DNA from 3 places in the Yersinia alsatica genome. Region 1 is predicted to be linked to each of the others. Evidence: predicted binding sites of a transcription regulator. Region 1 holds the regulator's gene; each other region holds the start of a gene.

Region 1 (6,166 bases):
GCATCGCGCAATGGACTGGATTTAAACGATAAATAGCTGACGAATGCTGGCCAGAGAGGTTGGGATAACTGACTGGCCATCAAGTCGCGGTCATATTGCGGACGGCGGTCACTCAGGATCTGGGTAACATGGCTGATGTGGTAATAGCAGAATTGCGCAACCGAATTGTCTGGATGCTGTTGGGCAATTTCTTCGAGTTCGACGAGTGCATCGCCAGCACTGAAATGTTCTTTCGCGCGGTGGTGGTAGAGAATATCGTCGGCAATGGTGCGCATCTGGGCCGAGATATTATCCATATTGCGGTGAAGCACCGTAATTATCGGGCTCTGGTCAATCAGCTCTTGCACTTTTTCTGGCTGATTGAGTGCCGCAGTAATGTGCTCCTGCAAATCGAGTGCCATCTGGAACAAGCCCACTAGCCGCTTTTGCTCAGTTTTAGTGGCATTCGATAACAAGTTAAATTGTTGATAAAGCTGATTAATTTTATCCATTATAGCTTGTTGCCTGTCGAGCAATGGCGGCATGGCTTTTTCTGGCTCAAGATGCTGGTCAAACAAACTGTATTTAGCATCGCAATAATCAGCCAGTAAACGATAAAGCTGGCTCAGAGGCTCGCGGATGGGTTGGTCTTTACAGAGCCGGAACCAGATCCAGGTAAAACCACCGTACCAGAGGGTCCCCACCGCACACATCAATGGTGCCTGCCAAATAGGTGCGCGCCCTACCATGCTGAGGCTGAATATGGCGGCGATCAGTGCGGCAGGTAACATGCGGCCATTGAGCGGGCTAATAGCACCAGAGACTCCGAGAGTGAGCGCCAACCCCAACATCACCCAAGGTAACGGAATATCCCACATCAGCAACTGCTGGGTTAGGAAGCTACTCAGGGTAAAAATGGTGCCGCCAATAATCAGGCGTCGGAAAAAATGTTGGTGTGGAGTATCTAGCGCGGCAATATTGCAGCATGCGGGTATCAGGGAGAACATTAATCCCAGCCGCAAATCGCCAATGGCAAAGCCCAATGCTGCGGGCAGGCAGAGAACCAATGTTTGGCGGAGTGCATAGTTAACTTCAGGATGATAAATAAGCCGTTGCCACTTCATGTAGGCCCCAGAAATTTATTAATCACACAAGCGAAGAAAACCAGTGCCGAGGGTAATCGGCACTGGTTTATGGGGAATTAACGGGTGCCGTAAACGACAATCGTTTTACCGTGTGCGGAGATCAGGTTTTGATCTTCCAGCATTTTTAGTATGCGCCCCACAGTTTCGCGGGAGCAGCCAACTATTTGACCAATTTCCTGGCGGGTAATTTTAATCTGCATCCCATCTGGGTGGGTCATGGCATCAGGTTGTTTTGCCAGATTAAGCAGCGTTTGTGCAATGCGCCCAGTTACATCAAGGAAGGCGAGGTTACCCACTTTCTCTGATGTAATTTGTAGGCGGCTCGCCATTTGTGAAGACAGGCGCATCAAGATATCTGGATTTACCTGAATCAGCTGACGGAATTTTTTGTAAGAAATTTCAGCCACTTCACAGGCGGTTTTTGCTCTGACCCAGGCACTACGTTCTTGGCCTTCTTCAAATAATCCAAGCTCGCCGATGAAATCCCCTTGGTTTAGATAGGAGAGAATCATCTCTTTACCTTCTTCATCTTTGATAAGCACCGCAACGGAGCCTTTCACGATGTAGTAAAGCGTTTCGGCCTTTTCACCTTGGTGAATTAGCGTACTCTTCGATGGATATTTGTGGATATGGCAATGAGACAGGAACCATTCGAGAGTCGGGTCTGTTTGTGGCTTGCCGAGAACCATTCGCTGTTATCCTCTGTTGTTATCGCTGCCTAACTTAACAGGGCTCAGAGTTCCCTGCACGGCGTGCTTATAAAATACACTTTCTCTTAGCATATTAATTTGCTCAACTGCCGAAAGGTATAGCCAAGATACGTACCGGATAGAAACCCTTCACTGAGTATTGATCACTACCCCATTTAATTCTAGAAACAACACTTTCGGTTCTGTTTGTAGCACAGGATGAAGCTACTGTCTTGTGTTGTATCGCTTCAGCATGATGAACATCGGGTTACATTGCCAGTTTGTAAATGAAAGGGTAGTCTGAATCAGAAAATTTAACCGGGAGCAAGAGTTATGCAGGCACGTGTAAAGTGGGTTGAAGGACTGACATTTTTGGGTGAATCCGCATCAGGTCATCAAGTTTTGATGGATGGTAATGCCGGAGACAAAGCACCAAGCCCAATGGAAATGCTATTAATGTCAGCAGGCGGCTGTAGTGCCATTGATGTCGTGTCTATTTTGCAAAAAGGGCGTAACGATGTGCGCGATTGCGAAGTGACGTTAACTTCACAGCGCCGGGAAGAGGCTCCGCGCTTGTTTACGCAAATCAACCTGCACTTTATTGTCAGTGGCAAAGGTTTGACCGACAAAATTGTTGAGCGGGCGGTTGAGCTGTCAGCTGAAAAATATTGCTCGGTTTCTTTGATGTTGGGGAAAGCGGCCAAGATTACCCACAGTTTTGAAATCCGCGAAATCGCGTAAGCAAACTCTACGTACTTGAAGCTGCGGAGATATTGGTTGCCACTTCAAGTACGTAGAAGATTAAATAATTTTCTTACCTTCCAACAGTTGCTGAACCAGCGGAGCCATGATCAGCTCCATTGCCAGCCCCATCTTGCCGCCGGGCACCACCAACGTATTGATATTTGATATAAACGACCCTTGCAGCATTGCCAGCAAGTAAGGGAAATCGATTTGATCCAAGCCTCTAAAATGAATAACAACGAAGCTTTCATCCAGCGATGGGATTGCTTTGGCGGCAAAAGGGTTGGAAGTGTCGACAGTGGGCACGCGCTGGAAGTTAATATGGGTACGCGAGAATTGGGGCGTAATGTAATTGATATAGTCGTCCATGGAGCGCACCACCGAATCCATCACCGCCTCACGAGAATGACCACGTTCGCCAGTATCCCGCACCAGTTTTTGAATCCACTCCAGATTGACTATTGGCACCACGCCGACCAGTAAATCCACATGTTTCGCCACATCATGATGCTCGGTCACGACACCGCCGTGCAGACCTTCATAAAACAGCACGTCGGTGGGTTCTGGCAGGGCCTCCCACGGGGTGAAAGTGCCGGGAATCTGGTTATAGGGCACCGCTTCATCATAGGTGTGCAAATACTTACGTGAGCGTCCGGTACCCAACGCGCCATATTGCGAAACACTCTCTTCTAACTGACCAAAATCATTGGCCTCTGGGCCAAAATAGCTAATATGCCGACCTTGATCCCGGGCCTTACGGATAGCGGCATCCATTTCGGGGCGGGTGTAGCGATGGAAGCTGTCACCTTCAATTTGCGCCGCGCGGATATTCAATTGCTGAAAAATCTTGCGAAACGCCAGGCTGGTGGTTGTCGTCCCTGCGCCACTTGAGCCGGTAACGGCTATAACCGGATGTTTAGTTGACATATTAGCTGTAACTCCATGGGGTTAGTTAACTCAGTGGACGGGCTGAAATTGCCTGTTTTTTTATGGTTAATGGTTATTTTTAGGGCAAAGTCTCCGGCTTGTCACTCTGATTTTACTTAAAGGCTCGCGTGACAAGGCAAGGGCTATTGGGACTCTTCTGCTCCAGCACGAAATGCGCCGCGCGGCATAATATTGATGGTTTCGTGTAACTCAGACCACACTAATACCGCTTCACCACTGACCAACTGGCGGCGAACATCTTCGACTTTCTGCGCCAATGAGCGCTCGTGTTCACCGTAGTCAGTACCTTCACGTAGGACAAAAGCTTCCAGCAAACTGTCCAGTGTTTCACTGTCGATTTGCTGCCAAGGGATCATCATGACTGCTGCTCCAGATAAGGGGAAAGCCAGGCTGGAATACGTTGTTCCAGCCACATTTGTGGGTGTTTTAATGAGCCGCCGACAAAACCGACATGGCCGCCATGCTCGGTTAACTGATAATCAATATTGGCCGGTAATTCGCGGAGATTGGGGATAACCTCGGCCGTCATGAATGGGTCATCTTTGGCGTGAATGATCAGTAATGGGGTGGTAATTTGCGGCAATAACGGCAGCGCGCTGCAACGGCGATAGTAATCCACTGCATCATTAAAACCATGTATTTTAGCTGTAATGACATCATCGAAATCTCTGATTCGCCGCAATCCTTTTAACTGCGCCAGATCCAGCGGCAAACTGCCAGGGTAATGTAACAGCTTACGCGTAGCGTTTAATTTCAACTGGTTCAATAGGTAGCGCTGATAGACGCGAGAGAATCCTTGCTCCATACGGTTGGCACAAGGTTCAAGCATGAGCGGCGCGGAAACCACAACTGCGGCCTGTAACAGGCTATCTTGCCGCTGTTCAGCTAAATAAAAGGCCAGCATATTGCCACCTAAAGAGAAGCCGACGGCAGCGGTAGGCACCTGACCATAGCTTTGCCGTAACCAACGCAGGAAGAAGCGCGCATCTTCTGTTTCACCGGAATGATAGATACGAGACTTACGATTTGGCTCGCCGCTACACCCACGAAAATGCATTACTACACCCAGCCAGCCTTTGGCCTGAGATGCGCGCAGCAAACCGTGGGCATAGGGGCTGTAAAAGTTTCCTTCCAGACCGTGGAATAACACCAATCTGGGCTTATCGCGCGCCAGCTCAGGGTTTTCACTCCAGGCCAGGTCAACAAAATCCCCATCGGGTAATTCCAGCCGCTGCCAAAAAGGTTGCAGTTGTACGCGCCGCCTGACCAGCCGTGGCAGCAGTGTTTGTAGGTGTGGATTACTGGCGCCGACCAGCGGGCGGAATGTTTCATGCATATGGTGAATGAAAATCATGTAGTTGCTCTTGTGTGATCAATAGCACACTGTTAGCTTCATGGGTATATCGCGCATCATTTTGGGTGAGAGGCACCCGTCTCATGGAACTGAGTTTATTTCTTTCAATGATAGGTTTTCTTTGGGTTGCAGCTATTACCCCCGGTCCGAACAATATGTTACTGACCTCTGCCGGGGCCAATTTTGGCTTTATGCGCTCTATCTGGTTGATGCTGGGCATTATGTTGGGTATGCAGAGCATGCTGTTGTTGGTGGCGTTTGGGGTCGGCGGGCTGATTCTTATCTATCCATCCATTCACTTAATACTCAAAATTCTGGGTAGCCTCTATCTGTTGTGGTTGGCATGGAAAATTGCCACTTCGGCCTACGAAAAGTTGGAAACCAACGTCGCCCCGTCAAAACCGTTGCGTTTGTATCAAGGCTGGTTATTGCAATTCCTCAATCCAAAAGCCTGGCTGATGGGATTAGGTTCGGTCGCCAGTTTCAGTATGGCGGGAGCGGCCTATAATCATTCTATCGTCATGATAAGTCTTGGCATGTTTATGGTGAATTTGGTCGCTGGGATTATTTGGCTGGGGTTCGGCACCTTAATTGGCCGCCTGTTACGTAGCCGCCGCGCCTGGTTTACCTTTAATATTTCGATGGGCTTGCTGACGGCAGCCTGTGTGTTATTGATTTGGCATTAGTCGACCACTGGGGCTAAGTGATGGCTTATAACTATTTTCATGTTGATGCTTTTATCGGCGCAGGACTATCTGGCAATCCCGCTGGGGTCTATTTGCTGAAAAAACCACTCTCAACAGCAGAGATGCAACGTATTGCCGCTGAGATTAATTTGCCGGAAACCAGTTTTGTGTGGGATGAAGGGGATAAATCGGCGATCCGTTGGTTTACCCCAGAACGTGAAGTGGATTTATGTGGCCACGGCACCTTGGCGGCGGCACATGTGATGTTCAGTCTGGTTAACCCCGCTTTGCATGATATCTGTTTTCGCAGTGCCAGTGGTGATTTGCATGTCAAGCGTGATGACAATGTTTTTGGCCGATTGTCGCTAGATTTCCCTTCATTACCTCCCGAGCAGATAGCTATTCCAACGCAGTTAGCAGCGCTACTCGGTGTGGACATTGAGCAGCTTTGGCAAGCCAAATCCCTGCTGGTAGTGCTGGCGAATGAGCAACAGGTTCAGCAATTACAGCCCGATATTGTCGCGCTGATTGCCTACACCGGCCGAGGGGTGATTGTGACGGCTCCCGGTCATCCCGATGATAAGGTTGATTTTGTCTCGCGCTACTTTAGCTTGGGTAGTA
Region 2 (6,166 bases), 1.8 Mb from region 1:
GCATTGCGCGCAGCCAATAAGCCATTGGTAGTGTCAATGGGTGGCATGGCGGCCTCGGGTGGCTACTGGATCTCGACTCCAGCCAACTATATTATCGCCAACCCAAGTACCTTGACCGGCTCAATTGGTATCTTCGGTGTGATTAATACATTCCAAAACTCACTGGAGAGTATTGGGGTTCATACCGATGGTGTTGCTACCTCGCCACTGGCGAATGTGTCGATGACCAAAGATTTGCCGCCTGAATTCTCCCAGATGATGCAAATCAATATCGAAAACGGCTATAAGACCTTTATCGATCTGGTGGCCACCTCACGGCACAAAACACCGGAGCAAGTCGATCAAATTGCGCAAGGCCACGTGTGGATTGGTATGGATGCCAAAAATAATGGTTTGGTAGACCAGCTCGGTGACTTCGATGATGCCGTTAAGAAAGTGGCTGAACTGGCAAAACTGAAAACCTGGCAGCTGAATTGGTTTGTTGATGAACCAAGCCTCAGCGATTTGATTTTTGGCCAAATGAGCGCGTCAGTACAGGCGATTTTACCTGCCGCAATTCAGGCCTGGTTACCTGCGCCAATCTCTGCCATGGCACAGGCCGTCAAAGATCAACCTAGTTTGCTCAATACCCTCAATGACCCGCAGAATCGCTATGCGTTATGTCTTACTTGTGGTGATGTGCGCTAGTTAATGCATTAAATTGTAGATAAATACTCCGCCCGGCACCTGCCGGGCTTTTTTTCCTCGCCAGTCACCCTATAATTCACCCATCTTATTCAGTTCGACTTTTCAGGCATATTGCTCATGCAGAAGAAATCTATTTATGTCGCCTATACTGGCGGGACTATTGGTATGCAGCGCTCGGATCACGGATACATCCCGGTTTCTGGCCACCTGCAACGCCAACTGGCGCTGATGCCTGAGTTTCATCGCCCCGAAATGCCTGATTTTACTATCCATGAATATGCTCCATTAATTGACTCCTCAGATATGACACCTGAGGATTGGCAGCATATCGCCAATGATATTCAGCAGAATTACGATTTATACGACGGTTTTGTTATTTTGCACGGCACCGACACCATGGCATTTACCGCGTCGGCCCTCTCCTTCATGCTGGAAAACTTAGCTAAACCGGTGATTGTCACGGGTTCCCAAATCCCTCTGGCCGAGCTGCGATCTGACGGGCAAACCAACTTGCTGAATGCCCTGTATCTGGCGGCTAATCATCCCGTCAATGAAGTCAGTTTGTTCTTTAATAACAAACTGTTCCGCGGCAATCGCACCACCAAAGCTCATGCCGATGGTTTTGATGCTTTTGCTTCGCCCAATCTCTCGGTGTTGCTTGAAGCGGGTATCCATATTCGTCGTATGGCCTCAGTGGAGTCACCTATCAATAATGGCCCATTGATTGTCCATAGCATCACACCGCAGCCCATTGGCGTGGTGACTATTTATCCTGGTATATCCGGTGCGGTAGTGCGTAATTTCCTCCTACAGCCAGTAAAAGCTCTTATTCTGCGATCTTATGGCGTGGGGAATGCGCCACAGAAAGCCGAGTTATTAGACGAGTTAAAAAATGCCAGCGAGCGCGGTATTGTGGTGGTGAATCTGACGCAATGTATTTCTGGCAGAGTGAACATGGAAGGATATGCGACCGGTAATGCACTGGCGCATGCGGGGGTTATCAGTGGTTTTGATATGACCGTTGAAGCCGCCCTGACAAAACTGCATTATCTGTTGAGTCAATCTCTATCCCCTGAAGATATCCGCCGGTTAATGCAACAGAACCTGCGCGGTGAATTAACTGACACTAACTGATCTGGCGGAGTTTTCATGAACGCGGCACTGCTTTTAATTGATTTGCAAAATGACTTTTGTCCGGGTGGTGCTTTGGCGGTTGGTGAAGGTGACCGGGTGATTGCGGTGGCGAATGAGGCTATGAATGCCTGTCTGGCACAAAATATACCGGTCATTGCTAGCCAGGATTGGCACCCTGCCGAACATCGGAGTTTTGCTATTAACTCCAATGCGGAGCCAGGGACGGTCGGTGAGTTAGAGGGATTAACACAAGTCTGGTGGCCAGTACATTGTGTGCAAGATAAACCCGGCGCGGCGCTGCATCCCCTGTTGAACCAAACGGCTATTACCGCGATTTTCCGTAAAGGCCAAGATCCGGATATCGACAGTTACAGTGCATTCTTCGACAATGGCCGGCGGGCAAAAACGCCACTGGATGATTGGTTGCAGCAGCACGGAATCAAAAGTTTGTTTATTATGGGGCTGGCAACTGATTACTGCGTGAAATACACCGTTTTGGATGCATTAGCCCTGGGCTATCAAACTACCGTCATCAGTGACGGTTGTCGTGGGGTAAACCTGCAACCACAAGATAGCCAACAGGCTTTTGATGCTATGCGCGATGCGGGGGCCAGCATACAGACCTTGGCGCACTTTCTTGCTGACTGAAGCGAACAACAGCTCATTGAGATTAATACTCAACGGAGCCATTATTAGCACCGTTGAGTCTTTCACTCCGGCTTCAGCTTCACCAAGGTCGGTTGGCTGAATTGCTGCTTCAGCTCTTGCTTGGATTTCATCACTATCTGGCCATCAGTACCAATGCTCATATGTTGGGCATCAGTGTTATGGCGTGCTTGCCATAGCATAACCATTTGCAGGCTATTTTCTTTCTGCTCTGGCGTGAGTGCCACGCCGTCTGGCCATTTGCCTAACTCAACGGCTTGAACCAAACGTTGATAGATTTCCGGCGTCATCACTGAAATCAGGTCTTCAAGCTCCATCAGAGCATCCTCAGGTAAATGAATAACAAGCTGAATCGATTTTTCTTGTGTCAACTAATGATCTCAGACCGCACTACCCGGCGGTCTGTTCGCCATTTTGGTCATCAACAAAATTCAGTGATGCCGAATTCACGCAGTAGCGCTCTCCGGTTGGCTGTGGGCCATCAGGAAATACATGTCCCAAATGGGCATCACAATTGCCACAGCGAATCTCGACACGATGCATATTATGAGAATAATCATCAATATAGCGAATTGAGTTAGCATCAAGAGGTTGATAGAAACTCGGCCAACCACAGCCCGAATCAAACTTGGATTCTGAGACGAAAAGCGGCTGATGGCAGCACAGGCATTGGTACACACCGTCGCGTTTGTTATGCAGTAATTTGCCGCTAAACGGCGCTTCCGTCCCCCGCTGTTGGGTGACATGACGCTGAATATCGGACAGTTTCTCAATATTTTCTGTAGGGTTCAGTTCTTTAGCCATTTGTGCGGTTCTCTGGCAGGGAATAAAGTCAACGAAAACAACGTCTAATAATAACAAAAAATTAACAACAAAGCAGTTAAAATTGTCCTAAACTGTATGCCATCGAAGCGGCAACAGTATAAATGTGATAAAAATCGCAAATATTACTGATTCTCACTTTAAACTGAATAATTCGCCCCAATATAAAAATGAGGCTAATCGTATCAGGAAACGCGCGATTAATGTTCGATCTACCTCCCCTGGTTTGATTTGTAGCAATAATTGACACGATTCCGCTTGACGCTCGGTAAGGTTTTTGTAATTTTACAACCAACCTTTTATTCACTAACAAATAGCTGGTGGAATATATGACTATCAAAGTAGGTATCAACGGTTTTGGCCGTATCGGTCGCATTGTTTTCCGTGCTGCTCAGGAACGTTCTGACATCGAAATCGTTGCAATCAACGACCTGTTGGACGCTGACTACATGGCGTACATGCTGAAATACGACTCTACCCATGGTCGTTTCGACGGTACAGTAGAAGTAAAAGACGGCCATCTGGTTGTTAACGGTAAAACCATCCGTGTTACCGCAGAGAGAGATCCGGCTAACCTGAAGTGGAACGAAGTTAACGTTGACGTTGTTGCTGAAGCAACTGGCCTGTTCCTGACCGACGAAACTGCACGTAAGCACATCGCTGCTGGCGCGAAGAAAGTGGTTCTGACTGGTCCTTCTAAAGACGACACCCCTATGTTCGTTATGGGCGTTAACCACAAGTCTTATGCGGGCCAAGAAATCGTTTCTAACGCTTCTTGCACCACTAACTGCTTGGCTCCACTGGCTAAAGTTATCAACGACAAGTTCGGTATCGTTGAAGCGCTGATGACCACTGTGCATGCAACTACCGCAACTCAGAAAACTGTTGATGGCCCGTCTCACAAAGACTGGCGCGGCGGCCGCGGTGCATCCCAGAACATCATCCCTTCTTCTACCGGTGCTGCTAAAGCAGTTGGTAAAGTTATCCCAGAACTGAACGGCAAACTGACTGGTATGGCGTTCCGCGTTCCTACCCCTAACGTTTCTGTTGTTGACCTGACTGCACGTCTGGAAAAACCTGCTTCTTACAAAGAAATCTGTGCTGCCATCAAAGCAGCTTCAGAAGGCGAGCTGAAAGGCGTTCTGGGCTACACCGAAGACGACGTTGTTTCTACCGACTTCAACGGCGAAAAACTGACTTCAGTATTCGATGCTAAAGCAGGTATCGCGCTGAATGACAACTTTGTGAAACTGGTTTCTTGGTACGATAACGAAACTGGCTACTCAAACAAAGTTCTGGATCTGATCTCTCACATCTCCAAATAATGGATTGATGTAGATTTCTGCCAAAAGCCACCCTCGGGTGGCTTTTTTATTGTCTAAAAACAGCGATATGAATGCGCCAGCTTATTAAGCTTCGACAATAAGTTGCGCAATATCAATGATTCACTACTACTCTACCCTAGGTTTGCTGCAAGATCTGACGGCTGTGATATTATCGAAAATCTGAAGTTCAATGGATCTCAAGCTCCTATTCTCATAAGGCCAAACGAATGAACGAGAAAGTATTCACCCTACCTGTTGTTGAACAAATTTCGCCTTACATCAGCCAACGCCAGTTAGATGAACTGCCAGTCGTGGTTGTTTCCCATCCGAAAGTTCGCGCCGCAGTGAGCCTGCAAGGTGCCCATTTACTGGCATTCCAGCCAAGTGGTGAACAACCGATCATCTGGTTGAGCAATAACACTCCCTTTAAAGATGGCGTCGCTATTCGTGGTGGTGTGCCTATCTGCTGGCCTTGGTTTGGTCCATCCGCACAACCTTCCCATGGCTTTGCTCGTTTGCTGCCATGGACTCTCAGCGCACACGATGAGAATGAAAATGGGGTTATCCTGACCTTCACTCTGGAAGACAGCGATGCATCACGTAAATTCTGGCCACATGCCTTCACTTTGATTGCCCGCTTCAAGCTGGGTGATGAATGTGAAATGGAATTAGAATCACACGGTGATTACGAAGCGGTTGCAGCTTTACATACCTACTTCCAGATTGGCGATATAAACCAAATTAAAATCAGTGGACTGGGTGAAAAATACCTGGATAAAGTGCTGAAAATTACTGATGCCACCCAACAAGGTGACTTAGTGTTTAATGGTCAAACTGACCGAATCTATACACAGCCAGAAGCTTATAGCCTGATCAAAGATGCCGCGCTGAAGCGCACCATTGAAGTACATCACCATCATCAAAGTGATGTTGTTGCCTGGAACCCAGGGGCTGAGCTATCAAGCAGCATGGTTGATATGCCAAATGATGGCTACAAAACTATGGTTTGCGTGGAAACTGCTCGCGTGAATAAGCCGTTGGTCGCAACACCAGACTCTCCTGCGCGTCTGGCCATGACCATCCGTAGCCGTAAAAATTCCTGATAGGGATATAAAGCGTCAGATACAACAATGGGGCTTTATGCCCCATTTTTTATGGTATCTATTTTCTCTGCGCTAAATTAGCGGAAAGTATAAGTCACACCGGTCCACAATAAGCCGCTGTAAGATGCATCTACCATTGGGCTGTTTTTTACTTCATTCGCCAAACGAATATAACGGCCGGTAAAGAAAGCATTCCAGTTTGGATTAATGTTGTAGTTAACCGACAGCTCCAGATACGGTGCCCAACTGTCATTTGGGCTGTATTCTGCTAAACCACTACGCGCCGATTCACTGCGGCTGACACCATAGTAGTAATCATTCTGATCATCACTATTCCAGCTGACACCCACACCCGGTGTCAGTGTCCAGCTATCTACACTAAAGCGATAGAGATAGGCCAGATCGCCGATAAAGCCGCCGCTGTTATCC
Region 3 (6,166 bases), 230 kb from region 1:
ACGATCGCTGCCGAATGAACGACGAGGAGGAGCACCGGCACCATCACGACGTTCGCCACCGAATGAACGGCCACCGCCACGACGCTCACCACCGTTACCGCCAGCTGGACGCTCACGGCGCTCATGTGGCTGTGCATCACCCAACAGCTGCATGTTCAGCGGCTTGTTCAGGATACGGGTACGGGTGAAGTGAGATAACATTTCACCCGGCATGCCTTTTGGCAGCTCGATAGTTGAGTGGGAAGCAAACAGCTTGATGTTACCGATATAACGGCTGCTGATATCACCTTCGTTAGCGATAGCGCCAACGATATGACGAACTTCAACACCATCATCACGGCCCACTTCAATGCGGTACAGTTCCATTTCGCCAACATCACGACGTTCACGACGTGCTGGGCGCTCGCCACCATCACGGCTGTCAGGGCGGCTGTCACGACGGCTGTCACCACGATCACGGTCACGGCCACGATCGCTACCACGATCATCGCGAGAATTGAATTCGCGCTGTGGACGACGTGGAGCTTCTGGTGGCAAGATCAGCGGACGTTCGCCCTGTGCCATTTTCAGCAGTGCAGCAGCCAGAGTTTCGATATCAAACTCTTCTTCTGGTTGCAATTTAGCCAGCAATGCACGGTACATATCCAAGTCACTACTTTCCAGCTGTTGGCTAACTTTAGCAGCAAACTTAGCTAAACGACGCTCGCTCAGCAGTTGTGCATTTGGCAGCTCAACTTCAGGGATAGTCAGTTTCATGGTACGTTCAATGTTCTGCAACAGACGACGTTCACGGTTCTCAACGAACAGTAACGCACGGCCAGCACGACCTGCACGACCGGTACGGCCGATACGGTGAACGTAAGACTCTGAATCCATAGGGATATCATAGTTTACAACCAGACTGATGCGCTCAACGTCCAAGCCACGTGCAGCAACGTCAGTTGCAATCAGGATATCCAAACGACCATCTTTCAGACGTTCCAGAGTCTGCTCACGCAGGGCCTGGTTCATGTCGCCGTTCAGTGCAGCGCTGCTATAACCGCTACGCTCAAGGGCTTCTGCAACTTCCAGAGTGGCGTTTTTAGTACGGACGAAAATGATCGCCGCATCAAAATCTTCAGCTTCAAGGAAACGAACCAGTGCTTCGTTTTTACGATAGCCACCGCCCACTTTCCAATAAACTTGGCTAATGTCAGGGCGAGTCGTCACGCTAGACTGAATACGTACTTCCTGTGGCTCTTTCATAAAGCGACGGGTAATACGGCGAATCGCTTCAGGCATAGTCGCAGAGAACAGCGCAGTCTGATGTTCAGCTGGGATCTGAGCCAAAATATTTTCGACGTCTTCGATAAAGCCCATGCGCAGCATTTCATCTGCTTCGTCCAGCACTAAACCTTTCAGGTTGGACAGATTAAGGGTACCGCGTTTCAGGTGGTCTAACAGACGACCTGGGGTGCCAACAACAACTTGTGGCCCCTGGCGCAAAGCGCGTAATTGAACGTCATAACGTTGGCCGCCGTACAGGGCCACAACGTTAACGCCTTTAATATCTTTAGAGAAGCTAGTTAATGCTTCAGCAACCTGAATCGCCAACTCACGGGTTGGAGCCAGTACCAGCACCTGTGGCGCTTTCAGTTCTGGGTCAATGTTGTGCAACAGCGGAAGCCCGAAAGCAGCAGTTTTACCACTACCGGTTTGCGCCATACCAAGAACATCGCGACCGTTCAACAGGTGTGGAATACATTCCAATTGAATTGGAGATGGTTTTTCGTAACCCAAAGCAGTAAGGGCGGAAAGAATAGGAGCAGACAGCCCCAAATCAGCAAAAGAGGTTTCAAGCTCAGTAGTCATGTACACGTGCCTCATTAATAATGGCAGCCAGTCTACATAACTCGTCGAGAAAATTTTCAGTCATTTTCATTGAAAAGTGTGAACCGGCTCAAATTAGATTATAAAACGAACAAAAAGGCCATCACCCGTTAAGGTGATAAACATTGGTAAAAAACCAAGGTATATCAGGCTAATAGTTGTTCGTCAGCTATTGCTGGTCCGATTCCGATAGGTCGTCTTGTTCTTGGCCCAAAAGCGCCAATTCCAACAATGCATAGCGGTGCTCAACAAAGTTATGAACGTTGTTAGCTACCGTCAGTTTGAACAGCGCCGAAGCGGTGTCCTTGTCCCCCAGACTTAGGTAATGTTTACCTAAATAGAAGTCAGTTTCACTGAGATGCTCAGCGAGCGAAGTGTTATCCGTTGCATCTGCCTTGAGCCTTTCCATCAGCGTTTTTTCGCTGATCGTGCCCAAGTAGAATTCGACAATATTCCATCCCCATTGCCCTCTGTCCGATTTTTCATAGCGCTGTTGTAACGCTACTGCAGCTGCCTTGGGATCGATTTCTCTTTCCACCAGATACAGCCATAACGAACGGAAGGGATCATTTGGATCGTCTTGATAAAACGCCTGCAGATCATCCTGCGCCAACGGGAGTCGACCGCCATAATACAGAGCGATACCCCGATTTAAACGCGCGTAATTGTAAGTTGGATCAAGCTCTAGTACAGAATCAAACGCTTCATAGGCAGCATCAAAATTGCCTGCCTGCGTTAAATAAATGCCCAGATAGTTGAAAACTTCTGGCATATCAGGACGAATAGCTAACGCTTGCGAAAAATCATTTCGCGCTAGTGCCCGTAGCCCGAGGCTATCATACAGCACTCCGCGCTCATATAAAAGCTGTGCGCGCTCATCATCCGTAAGTGCCCGACTTGCAAGGATTTGTTCCATGCGAGCCAGAATCACTTCCTGCTGCAACGTAGGTTGCAACGGGATTGCCAATACCTCGTCTTTACGCCAATCATGGTTGCTGCATCCTGCCAGCATGAGTGCTGTCACAACGTAACACCAGCGCAAGAAAGGCTTCATTTCCTACTCCCGAAGACAAACATTGGATAAATATCCTTTCATCCATTTGTTTAACACAAGAGCATCCTGCCCTCGAGATAACACAGCTCCCCACTAATGAGTAAGGAGCTGTGGAATACTAAATTACTCTGCTGCTTCTGGTGCCGGTGCTTCTGCGTCAGGAGTAGTGGCTTCTTTGATGCTCAGGCGGATACGGCCCTGACGATCAACTTCCATTACTTTCACTGGCACTTCTTGGCCCATTTGCAGATAGTCAGTCACTTTCTCTACGCGCTTATCAGCGATTTGGGAAATGTGAACCAGACCTTCTTTACCGCCGCCGATAGCAACAAATGCACCGAAATCAACGATACGAGTAACTTTACCCGCATAGATACGGCCCACTTCGATTTCAGCAGTAATTTCTTCAATACGACGGATAGCGTGTTTCGCTTTATCGCCGTCTGTTGCTGCAATCTTAATGGTACCATCATCTTCGATTTCAATCGTGGTGCCAGTTTCATCAGTCAGTGCACGAATCACAGAACCACCTTTACCGATCACATCCTTGATTTTCTCAGGATTGATTTTCATGGTGTAGATACGTGGAGCAAACTCAGAGATATCGCCACGAGGTGTGCTGATAGCCTGTTCCATAACACCCAGAATGTGCAGACGCGCACCCTTAGCCTGGTTCAGAGCCACCTGCATGATTTCGCGGGTGATACCTTCAATTTTAATGTCCATTTGCAGTGCGGTGATACCGTCACGGCTACCGGCCACTTTAAAGTCCATGTCGCCCAAGTGATCTTCGTCACCCAGAATGTCAGACAGAACCACAAAGTTTTCTTCATCTTTAACCAGACCCATTGCGATACCTGCAACAGCGGCTTTAATTGGCACACCTGCATCCATCAGGGCCAGAGAAGCGCCACAGACAGAAGCCATTGAGGAAGAACCGTTAGACTCGGTGATTTCAGAAACCACACGTACAGTGTAAGGGAATTCGCTCGGGCTTGGCATCACTGCCATCACACCGCGTTTCGCCAGACGGCCATGGCCAATCTCACGACGCTTCGGTGAACCAACCATACCTGTTTCACCAACAGAATATGGAGGGAAATTATAGTGTAGCAGGAATGAGTCAGTACGCTCACCCATCAGCTCATCAATATTTTGCGCATCACGAGCCGTACCCAGTGTTGCGGTAACCAATGCCTGAGTTTCACCACGGGTGAACAACGCAGAACCATGGGTACGAGGCAAGACACCAGTACGCACATCCAGGCCACGGATCATGTCTTTTTCGCGACCATCGATACGTGGTTCGCCACGTAATACACGGCTACGAACAACATCTTTCTCAACGCTGCCCAGGATATCCTGAATTTCCGCAGCATCTAAAGTATCGTCTTGCGCCAAAAGTGTGTCAGTGACGTCAGCTTTGATAGCATTGACTTGTTCGTAACGCTCTTGTTTCTCAGTAATGCGATAGGCATCACCCAGACGAGTTGCAGCCAATACAGCAACACGCGCATGCAGCTCTTCGTTAACAACTTCTGGCTGCCAATCCCACTTAGGTTTACCTGCTTCGGCAACCAGTGCATTGATGTTTTCAATCACAACTTGCTGTTGTTCGTGGCCGAAGACAACCGCGCCCAACATTTGATCTTCGGACAAGATGTCTGCTTCAGATTCAACCATCAATACCGCAGCAGCAGTACCGGCAACAACCAAGTCCAGACGGCTTTCTTTCAGCTCGTCAGTGGTTGGGTTCAGTACGTACTGGTCGTTGATGAAACCAACGCGAGCAGCACCGATAGGGCCGTTGAATGGAATGCCTGACAGGCTCAGCGCAGCTGATGCACCAATCAGTGCCACGATGTCTGGGTTAACTTGTGGGTTAACAGAAACAACGGTCGCAATAACCTGAACTTCGTTCAGGAAGCTGTCTGGGAACAGTGGACGAATCGGGCGGTCAATCAGACGTGAAGTCAGTGTTTCGCCTTCACTTGGGCGGCCTTCACGACGGAAGAAGCTGCCTGGGATACGGCCAGCAGCGTAAGTACGCTCCTGATAGTTAACAGTCAGAGGGAAGAAGCTCTGGCCTGGTTTAGCTTTCTTTTGGCCAACAACAGTAACGAATACTGCGGTGTCATCCATGCTTACCATTACAGCAGCAGTTGCCTGGCGAGCCATCATGCCAGTTTCAATAGTGACGGTATGTTGGCCGTACTGGAATTTACGAATAATCGGAGTCAGCAAAGTAGTATCCTTATACTATATGCGGTGCCGGATCGTATTGACGATCTCATCCACCTGTTACTAATACCTTCACACTGCATCCTCGCGACTAATGACAATCCTTAACTCTGATTGAGTTAAAGTCTCTCATTAGCCGCGCGAACCTCTGCACCGGAAGATCCTATTTTATAAAAATATAAAACAACAACAATAATATACTAGCGTATTTTATCATTGCTCTTAGAAAAAAGGGGCCAATTTGGCCCCTTTCTCCCGAAACTCGCAGACTTAGCGACGCAGACCCAGACGCTCGATCAGGGAAGCATAACGCGCTACATCTTCACGCTTCAAGTAGTCCAGCAGCTTACGACGCGTGGATACCATACGCAGCAGACCACGACGACTGTGGTGATCTTTTTTGTGCTCGGAGAAGTGACCTTGCAAATGGTTAATTTGAGCAGTCAACAGAGCAACCTGAACTTCGCTTGAACCGGTGTCATTGGCACCGCGACCGAAGTCAGCAACGATTTTAGCTTTCGCTTCAACACTTAGAGACATGATACAACTCCAAATATATAGATAAATTAAGACAGGCGCCGATCTCTAATTCAGCAACCCAATATGTAAGCCGCACTATTCTACTCTTTGAACTGCGGGATCGCAAGAAAGGCCGCTTGGGCTTACTCCGCGTATTCCACAACCAAACGCTTCGGAGCGACACGGCCATCTTCTGCAATGGTGCCAATACCAATGAAATTATGCTCTTCGCCTTCAGTGATGCGCACCATACCTTCACCAGGAGCACCTGATACATGCACCGGTTGCCCTTGCTTAACATACGCAGCAACCGCGGGTAACAGATTGACTTCAGGGAAGTTTGAGACTGCGCTGTCCATCGGCAATAACAGCAAATCTAGCTCAGGATTAGGTGAACGCCCTTCTGCCTGTGCGGTTTCAACCATGGCCGTCAATTGCTCTAAAGTTACCATGCGATCACTGGGGTAAGTGGCCACTTGCAAT

The links. The regulator CRP, encoded in region 1, controls carbon source genes, mostly activating them, when cyclic AMP is high. The targets are predictions, from matches to a motif close to ATGTGANNNNNNTCACAT.
Positions count from the first base shown of each region.
Region 2: msrB (peptide-methionine (R)-S-oxide reductase MsrB) is a predicted target of CRP. The motif match lies at 3,414-3,431, and genes of this name have one in related genera.
Region 3: yrbN (protein YrbN) is a predicted target of CRP. The motif match lies at 1,928-1,945, and genes of this name have one in related genera.

Region 1 is NZ_CP104006.1:274,586-280,751, forward strand. Features, by position in the region: gene N0H69_RS01090 (YccS/YhfK family putative transporter) at 1-1,103, opposite strand, end outside; gene crp (cAMP-activated global transcriptional regulator CRP) at 1,181-1,813, opposite strand; gene N0H69_RS01100 (OsmC family protein) at 2,147-2,554, shown strand; gene N0H69_RS01105 (phosphoribulokinase) at 2,615-3,484, opposite strand; gene N0H69_RS01110 (YheU family protein) at 3,628-3,864, opposite strand; gene N0H69_RS01115 (hydrolase) at 3,861-4,841, opposite strand; gene N0H69_RS01120 (LysE family translocator) at 4,943-5,545, shown strand; gene N0H69_RS01125 (PhzF family protein) at 5,566-6,166, shown strand, end outside.
Region 2 is NZ_CP104006.1:3,353,330-3,359,495, forward strand. Features, by position in the region: gene sppA (signal peptide peptidase SppA) at 1-687, shown strand, start outside; gene ansA (asparaginase) at 805-1,821, shown strand; gene pncA (bifunctional nicotinamidase/pyrazinamidase) at 1,837-2,469, shown strand; gene N0H69_RS14935 (YeaC family protein) at 2,532-2,804, opposite strand; gene msrB (peptide-methionine (R)-S-oxide reductase MsrB) at 2,878-3,291, opposite strand; gene gapA (glyceraldehyde-3-phosphate dehydrogenase) at 3,639-4,634, shown strand; gene N0H69_RS14950 (D-hexose-6-phosphate mutarotase) at 4,862-5,737, shown strand; gene N0H69_RS14955 (MipA/OmpV family protein) at 5,815-6,166, opposite strand, start outside.
Region 3 is NZ_CP104006.1:503,848-510,013, reverse strand. Features, by position in the region: gene N0H69_RS02330 (DEAD/DEAH family ATP-dependent RNA helicase) at 1-1,851, opposite strand, end outside; gene yrbN (protein YrbN) at 1,841-1,915, opposite strand; gene nlpI (lipoprotein NlpI) at 2,039-2,923, opposite strand; gene pnp (polyribonucleotide nucleotidyltransferase) at 3,047-5,167, opposite strand; gene rpsO (30S ribosomal protein S15) at 5,435-5,704, opposite strand; gene truB (tRNA pseudouridine(55) synthase TruB) at 5,827-6,166, opposite strand, start outside.